DNA from 2 places in the Bordetella pertussis 18323 genome. Region 2 is predicted to be linked to the other one. Evidence: riboswitches for the same ligand, from Rfam matches in the RefSeq annotation. Region 2 holds a riboswitch; the other holds the start of a gene.
What was found. A riboswitch is a leader RNA that binds a small molecule or an ion and turns the genes downstream of it on or off. The one in region 2 is predicted to bind glycine.

Region 1 (7,233 bases), 1.3 Mb from region 2:
GCCAGGTCGATCTGTTCTTCGATACGGTCACGCTGCTGACGCCGCAGATCCGCGCCGGCAAGCTGCGCGCCTACGCCGTCACCGGCAGCCAGCGCTACAGCGGCCTGCCCGAGGTGCCCACCGTCGCGGAGACGATCGGCAAGCCCTTCGAGGCCTACTCCTGGTTCGGCCTGCTGGCGCCGGCCGGCACCCCCGCGCCGGCGGTGCAGGCCCTGACCGACGCGCTGGCCGCCGCCGCCAAGGATCCCGAGGTCATCAAGCAGCTCAGCGCGCTGGGCCTGGAGCCGGTCGGCGACACCCCGCAGGAGTTCGCCCAGGCGATCCGCGCCGACCTCGACAAATGGACCGGCGTGGTCCGCAGCGCGGGCGTCAAGCCCCAGTAACCGCGCCTACGCATACGCGACACAGAAGGACAACCCACGATGCCCGACACCTCCTCCCCCCGGATCCTGATCGCCGGCGCCGGCCTGGGCGGCCTGACCGCCGCGCTGGCCCTGCAGGCGCGCGGTTTCCAGGTCCGCGTGCTGGAACAGGCCGCGCAGCTGCGCGAACTGGGCGCGGGCATCCAGCTCAGCGCCAACGCCAACCGCGTGCTGTACCAGCTGGGCCTGGGCGCGGCCCTGGAACAGGTGGCCAGCCCGGCGTCCGGCAAGCGCATCCGCCTGTGGAACACCGGCCAGACCTGGCCGCTGTTCGACCTGGGCGCGCAGTCCGTCGAGCGCTATGGCTACCCGTACCTGACCATCTACCGCGCCGACCTGCACCGCGTGCTGGCCGAAGCCGTGCTGGCGCGCGATCCGCAGGCCATCGAACTGGGCGCCCGGGTCGAGAGCGTCGCGAAGGACGATGCCGCGGCCAGCGTCACGCTGGCCGACGGCAGCACGCGCCAGGCCGATATCCTGGTGGGCGCCGATGGCGTGCACTCGCGCGTGCGCGCCGCCCTGCATGGCCAGGACCAGGCGCGCTTCTCCGGCGCGCTGGCCTGGCGCGGCGTCATCCCGGCGCACAAGCTGCCGCCGCATTTGCGCGAGCCGTATGCCGTCAACTGGGTCGGCCCCGGCGCCCATGTCATCCACTACCCGCTGCGCCGCGGCGAACTGGTGAACTTCGTCGGCATCCTGGAGCGCGACGACTGGCAGGTCGAGTCCTGGACACAGCAGGGCACGATCGCGGAATGCGCGCGGGATTTCGCCGGCTGGCACGAGGACGTGCAGACGCTGATCCATGCGCTGGATACGCCCTTCAAGTGGGCGATGATGCTGCGCGAGCCCCTGGCGCGCTGGACCAGCGGGCGCATCACCCTGCTGGGCGACGCCTGCCACCCGACCCTGCCGATGCTGGCCTCGGGCGCGGCCATGGCCATCGAGGACGGCTACGTGCTGGCGCGCTGCCTCGACGGCATGCGCGCCGATGCGCGGCAGGCGCTGGTCCGCTACCAGGATCTGCGCGTCGAGCGCACGGCGCGCGTGGTGCGCGGCTCGGCCGAGAACGCCAAGCGCTTCCACAACCCGGAGCTGGCGCACGCGGCCGGCGCGGCCGCCTATGTCGAACAGCAATGGAGCGAGGCCCGGGTACGCGAAAGATACGAGTGGCTCTTCACGTACGACGTGGACGCCGAACCGGTCTGAGGGCGCCGCCCGCGCGTGGCCAGGGTTTCCCCTTGGATGCGCGCCCGCGTCTTGTCCTGCCGGCGCAATCGCTGTAACTTGTGCCGGTTCCACCAACGTGCAGTTCGGGAGAGACCGTCCAGCGGACGGCGCCGACGGAGCAACCACCCCGGAAACTCTCAGGCAAAAGGACCGACCTGCTGGAACATCTGGAGAGTGGCGCGCGGTACGGCGCCCACCGAAGGGGATCCCTGGCGCGTTTGCAGCGGCGCACGGGTGAAGCTCTCAGGTAAATGGACAGATGGGGTTGCGGCCGGGCCATTCCGATGGCCGGCAGACGCCAACCTCCTCTGGGACCACGACCATGTCTCGAATCGCCGTCATCGGCGCCGGCATCACCGGCGTCACCACCGCCTATGCGCTCGCCTTGCGCGATCACCAGGTCACGGTGTTCGACCGCCACCGCTATAGCGCGATGGAAACCTCGTTCGCCAACGGCGGGCAGCTCTCGGCCAGCAACGCCGAGGTCTGGAACAGCCGCTCCACGCTCTTCAAGGGCCTGCGCTGGATGCTGCGGCGCGACGCCCCGCTGCTGCTCAATCCCCGGCCCAGCTGGCACAAGTACTCGTGGCTGGGAGAGTTCCTGCGCCAGATCCCCCGCTACGAAGCCAACACCATAGAAACCGTGCGGCTGGCCATCGCCGCGCGCCAGCATCTGTTCGACATCGCGGCCCGCGAACGGATCGATTTCGATCATGAGCGGCGCGGCATCCTGCACTTCTATGCCAGCAGGCGGGAGTACGACAGCGCCTTGCGGGTCAACGCCCTGCTGCGCGCCGGCGGGCTGGAGCGGCGGCCCGTATCGCCCGAGGAAATGCGCGCCATCGAACCGGCCCTGCAGGGCGACTTCTACGGCGGCTTCTTTACCGAGTCGGACTCCACCGGCGACATCCACAAGTTCACCACTGGCCTGGCCCGGGCCGCCGCGCGGCACGGCGCGCTGTTCCGCTACGAAACGCCAGTCAGCGGCATCGACCATCGCGGCGGCGCCATCGCCATCACGACCGCCGAAGACGTCGAACGCTACGACAAGGTGGTGATCTGCGCGGGCGTGGGCAGCCGCCGCTTCGCCAGCATGGTGGGCGACCGCGTCAACATCTATCCGGTCAAGGGATATTCGATCACGGTGAGCCTGGACGACGAGGCCAGCCAGGCCGGCGCGCCCTGGACCAGCCTGCTGGACGACCGCGCCAAGATCGTGACCAGCCGGCTCGGCGCCGGCCGGTTCCGGGTGGCCGGCACCGCCGAATTCAACGGCTTCAATCGCGATATCCGCGCCGACCGCGTCGAACCGCTGGTCGCATGGGTGCGCCGGTATTTTCCGCAGGTCTCGACCAGCCGCGTCGTGCCCTGGGCGGGCCTGCGGCCCATGCTGCCCAGCATGCTGCCGCGCGTCGGGCCCGGCAAGCGGCCGGGCGTGTTCTACAACACCGGCCATGGCCACCTCGGATGGACGCTGTCGGCCGCGACCGCCCAGCTGGTTGCCGAAGCGGTGACGGCCGGCGCCGGCACGTAGACGGCAGGCAGGCGGCCAGCGGCGCGCGCCTCAAGCGCGCCCGGCCGCCGCCAGCCGGCCCAGGCAGGCCCGCAGGCCGGCTGGCAGCGCCACGGGGCGGCGGCTGGCGCGGTCGACGTAGACATGCACGAAGTGGCCCTGGGCCGTGCACAGTTCGTCGCCGGGGCGGAACACGCCCAGCTCGTAGCGCACGCTGCTGCGCCCCACGTGGGCCACGCGCAGGCCGATCTGCAATGTTTCCGGGAACTCGGCCGGCGCGTGGAAATTGCAGTGCGTTTCCACGACCAGGCCGATCACGGCGCCCGCCTGCGGGTCGAGCTGACCGGCCGACGCCAGGTAGCGATTCACCGCCGTATCGAAGTAGGCGTAATACACGACGTTGTTGACATGCCCATACATGTCGCAATCCATCCAGCGTACCGGCATGGCCTCGAAATGGCCGAAGCCGGCCCGCTGCCACCGTTGCGGACGCGGGGCCTGGCCCGCGCTATCGTTCACAGCGCCTCCCGGTAAAGGCGCAAGGCGTCGTCGTAGCCGAGCTCCCTGGGGTTGTTGACCAGCAAACGCTGTTGCTGCATGGCCTGTTGCGCGAGCATGGGCAGATCGCGTTCGGCCACCCCGACTTCGGCCAGGCGCCGCGGCAGCCCCAGACGCGGCCCCAGGCTGGCCATTTCCTGCACGAATCCTTCGGCGCGCGCCTGCTGCGGGCCGTCGACCTGCGGACAGGCGATCTGCGCAAGCTGGGCATAGGCGGCGCCGGCCTGCGGCAGGTTGAAACGCAGCACCGCGCCGAACATCAATGCATTGGACAGGCCGTGCGGCACGTGGAAAACGCCGCCCAGCGGATAGGCCAGCGCATGCACGGCCGCCACCGGCGCATTGGCGAACGCCTGCCCCGCCAGCATCGCGCCCAGCAACATGTCATGGCGGGCCGCCATGTCGGCGCCGTCGCGGCATGCGGGGCCGATGGAACGGCACAGCAGGCGCAACGCCTCGCGCGCCAGGCCATCGGAGATCGGGTTCTTGCGCAGCCGGCTGGTATAGGCCTCGACGGCGTGCACGATGGCGTCGATGCCGGTGGCGGCGGTCACGGCCGGCGGCAGGCCCCGGGTCAACGCGGCATCCAGTACGGCGATGTCGCAGTACAGGACGGGGGAGACAATGCCCGCCTTGGAGGCGTCCTCGCGGGTCACGATGGCGATGGGCGTGGCTTCCGAGCCGGTGCCGGCCGTGGTCGGCACCTGCACCAGCGGCAGGCGCGCCGTGGCGACGCGGTCGATGCCGTAGCTGTCGCGAAAGTCGGCCGCGGAGCCGGCGAACGCCGCCACCAGTTTCGCGATATCCATCGACGAGCCGCCGCCGAAGCCGATCACGCATTGCACGTCCGTTTCCCGGCCCCGCGCGATCGCCTGGCTCACCACCGCTTCGGGCGGATCGGCCAGCACGCCGTCGTAGACCTGGACCGTGTGGCCGGCGTCGCGCAGGCTTTGCGCCAGGGCCGCGACCAGGCCCAGCCGCACCAGCTGCTCGTCCGTGACGACCAGGATGCGGCACGGCCCCCATTGCGCCGCGACCGCCTCGCCCAACCGTTGCGAGGCCCCCTCGCCCGCCAGCGTGCGGGCATGTGTCCGAAACTCGAATCCGTTCATAGCACCTCGAATAGTCCCGCGGCGCCCATGCCGCCGCCCACGCACATGGTCACCACCACATAACGCACGCCCCGGGCGCGCCCTTCCAGCAGCGCATGCCCCACCAGCCGCGCGCCGGACATGCCATAGGGATGGCCCAGCGCGATGGCGCCGCCGTTCACGTTCAGGCGTTCATCGGGCAGGCCCAGGCGGTCACGGCAATAGATTACCTGCACGGCGAACGCCTCGTTCAACTCCCACAGGCCGATGTCGCCGATCGCCAGGCCGGCGCGCGCCAGCAGGCGGGGCACGGCCTGCACCGGGCCGATGCCCATTTCATCGGGACGGCAGCCCGCCACCGCAAAGCCGCGGAAGCAGCCCAGGGGCCGCAGGCCACGCGCCCGCGCGGCAGCCGCGCGCATCAGCACGCAGGCCGAGGCGCCGTCCGAAAGCTGGCTGGCATTGCCCGCCGTAATGCAGCCGCCCTCGCGCACGCTCTTGAGCTCGGCCAGTTTTTCGGAAGTCGTCCCGGGGCGCACGCCTTCGTCCTCGGCCACCAGCATTTCGGTTTCAACGGGCGGCGCGCCGTGCGGGTCGGCCGCCAGGTGGCTCACACGCATGGGCGCGATTTCGTCGCACATGCGGCCGGCCGCGCGCGCCTGCGCGGCGCGCTGCTGGCTGCGCGCCGCGTACTCGTCCTGGCGCTGGCGCGAAATGCCGTAGCGCCGGGCGATCACTTCGGCGGTATCGATCATGGGCAGGAAAATCTCCGGCTGGTGCCGCGCCAGCCAGGGGTCCTGTTCCATGTGGTGATTCATGTGTTCGTTCTGCACGCAGGAAATCGAATCCAGCCCGCCCGCCACCACGATATCGGCGCTGCCGCACAGGATGGACTGGGCGCCCATGGCGATGGCCTGCAGCCCGGACGAGCAAAGCCGGTTCACCGTGACGCCGGGCACCTCGACCGGCAGGCCGGCGCGCAAGGCGGCCTGGCGCGCGATGTTCTCGCCCGCCGTTCCTTCCGGGCGGCCGCACCCCATGATGAGGTCATCGACCTCGGCCGGCTCGATCCCGGCGCGCCGCACCGCGTGCTCGACGGCGTGCCCGCCCAGGGTGGCGCCATGGGTATTGTTGAAGGCGCCCCGATAGGCCTTGCCGATGGGCGTGCGCGCGGTCGATACGATGACGATGTCGTCGCTCATGCGCCCTCCTGGCCGTGATCCTGCAGCCGGCCGCCCTGCGCCGCCAGGCGGGCCAGCAGGCCGGGCGGTTGCCAGAATTCCGGTTCCGCCGTGGCGGCGCGCCGCCGCAAGCCGGCCACCACCGCCGGCAGGCCCATGGCGTCGGCGCTGTGGCAAGGGCCGCCGCGCCAGCGCGGAAAGCCATAGCCGGCCAGGAACACCGCGTCCACGTCCGTCGCGCTGGCCGCGATGCCCTCCTCCAGCAGGCGCGCGGCCTCGACGACGAGCGCGTGCAGGCAACGCTCGACGATCTCGTCGGCCGCAATGGCCCGGCGGGATACTCCGGCCTCGCGCGAAGCGGCCGCAATCATGGCCTCCACCTCGGCATCGCGCCGGGGCTGCCGGCCGCCGTCCGGATAGCCATGGATCCCGCTGCCTCCTTTCAGGCCGAGGCGGCCCGCCGCGCTGACCCGGTCCAGCCAGTCGGGCCAGGGCCTGTGCGGCATCTCGCTGCGCTGCCGCAGGCGGATGCTGTCGCCCACGTCCAGGCCCGCCAGGTCGGCGACCTGGAACGGGCCCATGGCGAAGCCCCAGTCGCGCAGCGCCGCGTCGACCTCCATGGGCATGGCGCCCTCGTGCACCATCAAGGCCGCCTGCCGCAGATACTGATGCCACATGCGGTTGCCGATGAAGCCGTCGCACACGCCGGCCACCACGGCGGTCTTGCGCAAGCGCCGCGCCAGCCCTTGCGCGGCGGCCACCACATCGGCGTGGGTGGCCGCGCCGCGCACGATCTCGAGCAAGGGCATCACCGGCGCGGGGCTGAAGAAATGCAGCCCCACCACGTCCTGCGGGCGCCGCGTGCTGTGCGCGATCCGGTCGACATCCAGCGTCGACGTGTTGGTGCCCAGGATGGCGCCGGGCTTGAGGACCCGGTCCAGCTCGCGGAAAACCGCGCATTTCACCGCCATGTCCTCGAACACCGCCTCGATGGCGAGATCGGCCTGCGCGATGCCGGCCATCTCGCCGGTTGTCGCGACGGCGGCGACACGCTGCTCGGCCTGCCTGGACGTGAGCCGCTTGCGCGCGGCCAGGCGCTCGAAATGCTGGCATACCTGCGCGCGCCCCTGCGCCAGCCGGTCGGCGTCCACGTCGTGCCAGATCACCGGCAGGCCGGCGTCGGCCAGGCAGATGACAATGCCGGTGCCCATCGTGCCAGCCCCCACGACCGCGACCTGCTC
Region 2 (7,233 bases):
TGCGCCGAACCCACGGCGATGTCGGCGCCCCATTGTCCCGGCGGCTCGATCAGCGCCAGCGCCAGCAGGTCCGTCACGCAGGCGACCACGGCGCCCTGCGCGTGCGCGGCTTGCGCCAGTTCGCGGTAATCGGCCACGCCGCCCAGGCTGTGCGGATACTGCAGCAGCACGCCGAAGCATTCGGGCAGCCCGCGCGACTCGTCGCCGATCACCAGTTCGATGCCCAGGCCCTCGGCGCGCGTGCGCACCACTTCGAGCGTCTGCGGGTGGCAGTGCTGCGACACGAAGAACACCGGACTGGACGAACGGCTGCCGCGGCGCGCCAGCGTCATGGCCTCGGCCGCGGCGGTGCCTTCATCCAGCAGCGAGGCGTTGGAGATGTCCAGGCCGGTCAGGTCGGCGACCATGGTCTGGTAATTGAGCAGCGCCTCCAGGCGGCCCTGCGAGATTTCGGGCTGATACGGCGTGTAGGCGGTGTACCAGGCCGGGTTCTCGAGCACATTGCGCAACACCACGTTGGGCGTGTGCGTGCCGTAGTAACCCTGGCCGATGTAGTTGCGATAGATCTGGTTGCGCGCGGCAATCCGCTTCAGGTCCTGCAGCACATCGGTTTCGCTGCGCGCGGCGGGCAGCGCCAGTGGCGCGCGGCTGCGGATGCGGGGCGGCACGACTTCGTCGATCAGGGCATCCAGGCTGGCTGCGCCGATGGCGACCAGCATCGTGGCCTGGTCCTCGTCGGAGGGGCCGATATGGCGGGGAATGAAATCGGAATGGGTGTCAGGGGCGCGCGACATGGTTTTCTCGAAATAACGGGGAGGCGGGGCCGGCCCGCGGGCCGGCCCGTTGCGGCCTGTCAGCCGGCGACGGCCTGGTAGCCGGCCGCGTCAAGCAGCTTGTCCAGGTCGGCCGCGTTGGCCGGCTTGATCTTGAAGATCCAGGCGGTATAGGCCGATTCGTTGATCAGGCTGGGGTTGGCTTCGAGTTCGTCGTTGAACGCGACGATCTCGCCGTCGACCGGCGCATAAATGTCCGAGGCGGCCTTGACCGACTCGACCACGCCGGCGGTTTCGCCGGCCTTCAGCGTGGCGCCGACCTTGACGTCGCCGACGAAGACCAGATCGCCCAGCTGCTCCTGGGCGTTGTCGGTGATGCCGACGACGAACACATCGCCTTCGGCTTGGACCCATTCGTGGGACTCGGTGTACTTGCGATCGGTGGGCAGGCTCATGGGAGCTCCTCTGGCAATTCAGTGGGAATGGAGAAAGTTTGCGCGCCTCCGGCGGCCAACGGCCGCGCGGAAGCCTCGAGTTTACGAGTGTTCGACGGCTTTGCCGTGACGCACGAACGGCAATTTGCATACCAGGGCGGGCACCCACTTGCCGCGGATTTCCACCTCGACGGCGTCGCCGGGCTGCACGCCCACCGGCATGCGGGCAAAGCCCACCGACACGCCCAGGGTGGGCGACATGGTGCCGCTGGTGAGCTCGCCCATGCCCTGCGCGCAGCGCACCGGCATGTGGGCGCGCATCACGCCGCGCTCCTGCAGCTTCAGGCCGACGAAGGCGCGCGGCACGGCGAACTGCTCGATGGCATCGCGCCCCACGAAGCGGCGCGCCTCGTCCTTGAGCGCAACGGTCCAGCTCAGGCCGGCCTGGTCGGGATGGACGAGTTCGTCCATGTCCTGGCCGTAGAGATTCATGCCCGCCTCCAGGCGCAGCGTGTCGCGCGCGCCCAGGCCGCAGGGCCGCACGCCCTGCGCCAGCAGGTCGCGCCACAGCTGGACCACCGCGTCGGCGGGCAGCACGATTTCGAACCCGTCCTCGCCGGTATAGCCGGTACGCGCCACCAGCGTGCCGGCCTCGACGGCCGCGGCCGAGAACGGCGCCAGCGGCTCGGACGCCGCCTGCCACGCGGGACGGGCCGCCCACACCTTGGCGCGGGCGTTGGGGCCCTGCACCGCCACCATGGCCAGGTCGCGGCGCGGCGCGATCACGACATCGAAGCCGTCGGCGGCGGCCACGCGCTGCATCCAGGCGATGTCCTTGTCGGCCGTGCCGGCGTTGACCACCACGCGCCATTGGTCGGGCGCGAAGTAGTAGATGATGAGGTCGTCGATGATGCCGCCCTGCGGGTTCAGCATGCAGCTGTACAGGGCCTTACCCGGCGTGGCCAGGCGGGCCACGTCGTTGGCCACCAGGCGGCGCAGGAAGGCGGTGGCGTCGGCGCCGCCGACATCGACGTTGAGCATGTGCGAGACGTCGAACATGCCGGCGTCCTGGCGCACCGCGTGGTGCTCTTCCAGTTGCGAGCCATAGGCCAGCGGCATGTTCCAGCCGCCGAAGTCGACCATACAGGCGCCGGCGGCAAGATGTTCTTCGGCCAAGGGGGTGCGTTTGAGCGGTGCGGACATGCGAGGGCTCCAGCGGCAGCATTGCCAGGATTACGGAATGCCGGCCCCGATGCGGAAAGCGTCCGGGAACCGGTCGAATTTTCCGCCCCTCTGTCCTTTTGCCTGAGAGTTGCCCCGCGCGAGCGGGTTTGCACCTTCGGCGCCTGGGCTGCTTGCGCACCGCGAAGGTGGCCGCGCCAGGTCTCTCCAGAGTGCTGTTTCGAGCGCGCCAGGCGCTACTCGATGCAGTCGCGGTATGGGTTACCTGAGCGATTCCGGGCGAATTGCGCCTTCGGCGGCAGCCGCAATCGGCCGCTCTCTCCCGCGACATGCGTGACAGCGCGCAAAGCATACATCGAAAGCGCCATGCCGCAAAGCGTCCGGATGGGCGCCGATCCGCCCCTGTTTCGGCGCCTCAGCCCAGCGCGGTATCGAGCAGCATCATCAGCACGAACCCCAGCATCAGGCCGGCGGTGGCCGGCACCTCATGCCCCTTGCGGTGCGACTCGGGGATGATCTCGTGGCTGATGACGAACAGCATGGCGCCGGCCGCGAAACCCAGCCCCCACGGCAGCATCGCCGCCGACCAGCCCACCACCGCCGCGCCCACGATGGCGCCCAGCGGCTCGACCAGGCCGGACAGCATGCCCAGCGCCACCGAGAACGCACGGCTGTAGCCGGCGGCCAGCAAGGCCAGCGCCACCACCAGCCCTTCGGGCACGTCCTGGATGGCGATGCCGGTTGCCAGCGCCGCGCCGCGCAGGCTGTCGCTGCCCGCGTAGCCCACGCCGATGGCCAGGCCTTCGGGCACGTTGTGCAGCATGATGGCGAAGACGAACAGCCAGGTGCGGCGCAGGGTGCGCGAGGCGCGCCCTTCCTTGCCCTTGATGAAGTGCTCGTGCGGCAGCAGCCTGTCGCTGGCCAGCAGGACCGCGCCGCCCAGCAGGATGGCCGCCCCCACCAGGATGCCCGCCCCCCAGGGGCCGTAGCCCTGCGCGCCGGCCGCGGCGATGCCCGGCACCACCAGCGAGAAGGCGCTGGCCGCCAGCATGACGCCGGCGCCGAAGCCGAACATGCAGTCCTGCACGCGCTGCGACAGGGTCTGGGAGAAGAGCACCGGCACCGCGCCCAGGGCGGTGGCGCCGGCGGCCACCATGCCGCCGGCCATGGCCAGGGCGACGTGCGGCCAGCGCCGGTCGAGGAACTCCCACAGCTGGTAGCAGGCCAGGCAGGCCACCAGCACCGCCAGGGTCATGGCGCTGACGCTGGTGAGCGCCGGACGGACGCGGTGGCGGCTGTGGGTATTCATGCGGCCTCCCGGCCGAGCTCGGCCAGGGCGATCTCGTAGCGGCGCGCCACTTCGGCCCAGTCCACCACCCGGTAGAAGGCCTCGATGTATTCGGGGCGGCGGTTCTGGTACTGGAGGTAATACGCGTGCTCCCAGACATCCAGGCCGAGTATCGGGGTGTTGCCCTCCATGAGCGGCGAATCCTGGTTGGCGCTGCTGTCGACCCGCAGGCGGCCGGCAGGCGTGACGGTCAGCCAGGCCCAGCCGCTGCCGAATCGGCCCAGCGCGGCCTGCGTGAAGGCCGCCTGGAAGGCGTCGTGCCCGCCCAGCTGGGCCTGGATGTCGGCCGCCAGCCGTCCATCCGGGCGGCCGCCGCCCGACGGCGACATGACGGTCCACAACAGGCTGTGGTTGGCATGGCCGCCGCCGTGGTTGCGCACCGCGCCGTGGATGCCCGGCGGCAGCGCCGGGATGCGGCGCAACAGTTGCTCGACCGGCTCCTCGCTGTCCAGGCCGGCGCCTTCGAGCGCGGCGTTCAGGCCGTTGACGTAGGTCTGGTGATGGCGCGTATGGTGTATTTCCATCGTGCGTGCATCGATATGCGGCTCGAGCGCATCGTAGGCATACGAAAGGGCAGGCAGGACGTATGGCATGCGGTCTCCGGCATTTGCATTTGGTAAAGACAAATGATAGTCATTTCCATTTACCAAAACAATAGGCGCGCGGCCCTGCCCGCATGCGCCGTGCCCGCCAGGCTAGATGTGAACTGTCAATAGGTTGTATTCGTCCAGGTTGAGTCTGGAGATGGGTACAGCGCGCCCGATGCCTTGGTGGGGTCGATGCCAGTTGTAGTGGTGTAGCCAGGATTTCATGGCATCGGCTCGGTGTTGGGAGTTCTGGTAGGTGTGAGCGTAAGCCCACTCACGCAAGGCCGACTGGATGAAGCGTTCGGCCTTGCCATTGGTCTGTGGGCGGTAAGGTCGGGTAAAGCGGTGCTTGATGCCCAGCTCATGGCACAGCGCGGCGAAGGCGCGGCTGCGAAAGGCCGAGCCATTGTCGGTGAGCAAGCGCTGGATGGTCACGCCCAGGCGCTGGTAGTAGGCCACTGCGTCCTTGAGGAACTGGACGGCGCTGGGGAAGCGCTCGTCGGGGTGGATGTCGGTGAAGGCCACGCGGGCGTGGTCATCGATGGCCACGAAGACGAAGTCCCAGCCGGCCCCCTCAACGGTATCGCGTCGGTTGCCCGCGACCCGGTGGCCAGGGCGCTGGATACGTCCCAGCTTCTTGATGTCGATGTGCAGCAGATCGCCGGGGGCCTGATGCTCGTAGCGCACCACCGGCTCGGCCGGCTCCAGGTCGGCCAGGTGCGACAGACCGGCGCGGGCCAGGACGCGGCTGACGGTGCTGGCTGACACGCCCAGCGCCTGGGCGATGCGCGCTTGGGTCAGCCGCTTGCGGCGCAGCTCCACGATAGCCAGCGCCTTGGCCGGCGCAATCGCTCGGGGCGAGACCGTCGGGCGCGAGGACGCATCGGCCAAGCCCGCCTGGCCCTGAGCCAGGAAGCGGCCCAGCCATTTGCGCACAGTCGGCGCGGTGACCCCATAGGCGCGGGCCGCTTCAGGCACACAAACTTGATGGGCGATCAATTGCTGGACCATTTCGAGTCGACGTAGGAAGGTCAATCGGGCATGCTTATGGGTGTTCATCCGGCCGGGCTCCTTGAGTGAACTGGGGGGTCGGCGATTTCCAGTTTCTCAAATCCGGTTCGGATGAACCATGCATACAACCTATTGAATCTTCACAGCTAGATCATGATTACAAGGAAATACGTAATCTGATGCTGCTGATTTATCAGCATGTTCGGATGAAGGGAGATTTCACCAGAAATATCAGCATGGTGCGCATTAGAGCTGCTGAGGAGAACTGCTATGAGGTCCGCTCGCAGATCATGGTCATGCACACCGACCAGTGCGGAACCACCAAGTTGTTTGCAGTAGGTAGTTATACAGACAAAGTCACACGTAAACAGGATCAACTGCGGCTGCTGGAGCGCAAGGTGTATTTGAATACCCGTGATCTTGGCTCAGGCATTCATGTGCCTATCTAATAAATTAACGGAGACGAGGTATGACACACAGCAATCACAACAGTATGCGCCGTAGCACGCTGCGCAAGTTGACTGGTCTTGGCATGGGCACCATTCTGACGGCTGGAGCCGGTGCCGCCGCGGTCCTCGCACCGTTTAATTCTTTTGCCAAATCGGAAGCAAAGGCGGCTTACCGATTCAGATTCGGCACTATTTATACTCCGTCAGCGGCAGAGTATACAGCTCCTGGTATTTACGACTTCGTGGAGCGCGTCCAGCGAAAATCGGATGGCGAGATTGCAATTCAGCTGATTGATAAAGCCCAGGCGTGCTCTGAAGATCAGTGTGCTCAGCGAGTAATGAGTGGCATTCTGCACATGGGTTCCTCGACCTTTCAGAATACCGGCGCAACCATGCCGTATTCCGTCGCGTTGGACTGGCCATTTCTTTGGAAAAGCCGAGTCGCCTATCATAATTTTTTGTTGAGTAAAGAATCGAATCGCCTGTATCGCGACGTGCTGCGAAACAAATACGGCGTGGTGCCTCTGTATGCAAGCGGAAGTATGCGCAACATTATGATGGGCAAAAAATATTCCGAGGCAGCGGATATCACATCGCCCGATGCACTCAACGGCGCCAAGATCCGAATTACGAATAGCGAGATGATCAGCAATTTCGCCAAGAGTATGGGGATGGCACCCATCCCATTAGCCTGGGGAGAACTGCTGGAGGGTTTGAAGTCTGGGTTGGTGGACGCGACAGAAACCTACCCAAGCGCTGCCGCGGGGTTCGGTATGTACTCGGTCTTGTCTCAGGATATTGACGTTCAGTTTTGTCCAGGCTATTCGATGATTTTCATGGCAGCCAAGACTTTTGACAAACTGCCTGAGCGCTTGCAAGAGCTGATCTACGAATCTGCATACGAGAGCATGGTCGAAGCATACCAAACTTCGATTATTGCCGAGTCTACGCTAGTAGGTATTGGCCCCAACCCATCTCCTGATTCCGCGTATCAACGAGGCAAAATCCGCCAGATAAAACTGAGCCACGAGCAGCACGCAGCGTTCAAGGAGAGCGGCTCGGTTGAAAACAACTCACAGTTGTATGCAAATCTGAGAAAGCAACTTGATGACATTGCAGGAATCGATGTCTACGGTGCCCTGAGCGAGTATGCCAAAAATACATCAAGTACAGAATTAATGGCCGAGAAGTGGTGGACATAAGCACGTCTCTGCAATTCGCCAATGCATCAAAAATTTGAATACTAAAAGCGGCGGGAAAAGATGACGCTGAAGAAGATTTGCACAAACGCCAATCTTGACCGGGTTCTCCTGAGAATAGAGAACTCGGTGATGATAGTCACTTATCTCATACTCATCTGTCTGGTGGGCGGAGAGACTATTCGCAGAGCCATTTTCCAAGAGCAAGCAACTTGTGGGGGCCTGAGATTGCGATGTACTCATTTATCTG

Region 1: linked by a shared signal. The riboswitch ahead of BN118_RS11245 (D-amino acid dehydrogenase) and the one ahead of gcvT (glycine cleavage system aminomethyltransferase GcvT) in region 2 are both predicted to bind glycine.

Annotation. Positions count from the first base shown of each region.
Region 1 is NC_018518.1:2,374,349-2,381,581, forward strand. Features, by position in the region: gene BN118_RS11235 (Bug family tripartite tricarboxylate transporter substrate binding protein) at 1-383, shown strand, start outside; gene BN118_RS11240 (FAD-dependent monooxygenase) at 423-1,628, shown strand; glycine riboswitch at 1,724-1,812, shown strand; gene BN118_RS11245 (D-amino acid dehydrogenase) at 1,972-3,183, shown strand; gene BN118_RS11250 (acyl-CoA thioesterase) at 3,214-3,681, opposite strand; gene BN118_RS11255 (iron-containing alcohol dehydrogenase) at 3,678-4,832, opposite strand; gene BN118_RS11260 (acetyl-CoA C-acyltransferase) at 4,829-6,013, opposite strand; gene BN118_RS11265 (3-hydroxyacyl-CoA dehydrogenase NAD-binding domain-containing protein) at 6,010-7,233, opposite strand, start outside.
Region 2 is NC_018518.1:3,693,883-3,701,115, reverse strand. Features, by position in the region: gene gcvP (aminomethyl-transferring glycine dehydrogenase) at 1-794, opposite strand, end outside; gene gcvH (glycine cleavage system protein GcvH) at 854-1,228, opposite strand; gene gcvT (glycine cleavage system aminomethyltransferase GcvT) at 1,310-2,410, opposite strand; glycine riboswitch at 2,491-2,610, opposite strand; glycine riboswitch at 2,632-2,724, opposite strand; gene BN118_RS17515 (ZIP family metal transporter) at 2,805-3,698, opposite strand; gene BN118_RS17510 (superoxide dismutase) at 3,695-4,330, opposite strand; gene BN118_RS17505 (IS481-like element IS481 family transposase) at 4,433-5,383, opposite strand; gene BN118_RS17500 (aromatic-ring-hydroxylating dioxygenase subunit beta) at 5,401-5,784, shown strand; gene BN118_RS17495 (TRAP transporter substrate-binding protein) at 5,805-6,986, shown strand; gene BN118_RS20960 (TRAP transporter small permease) at 7,217-7,233, shown strand, end outside.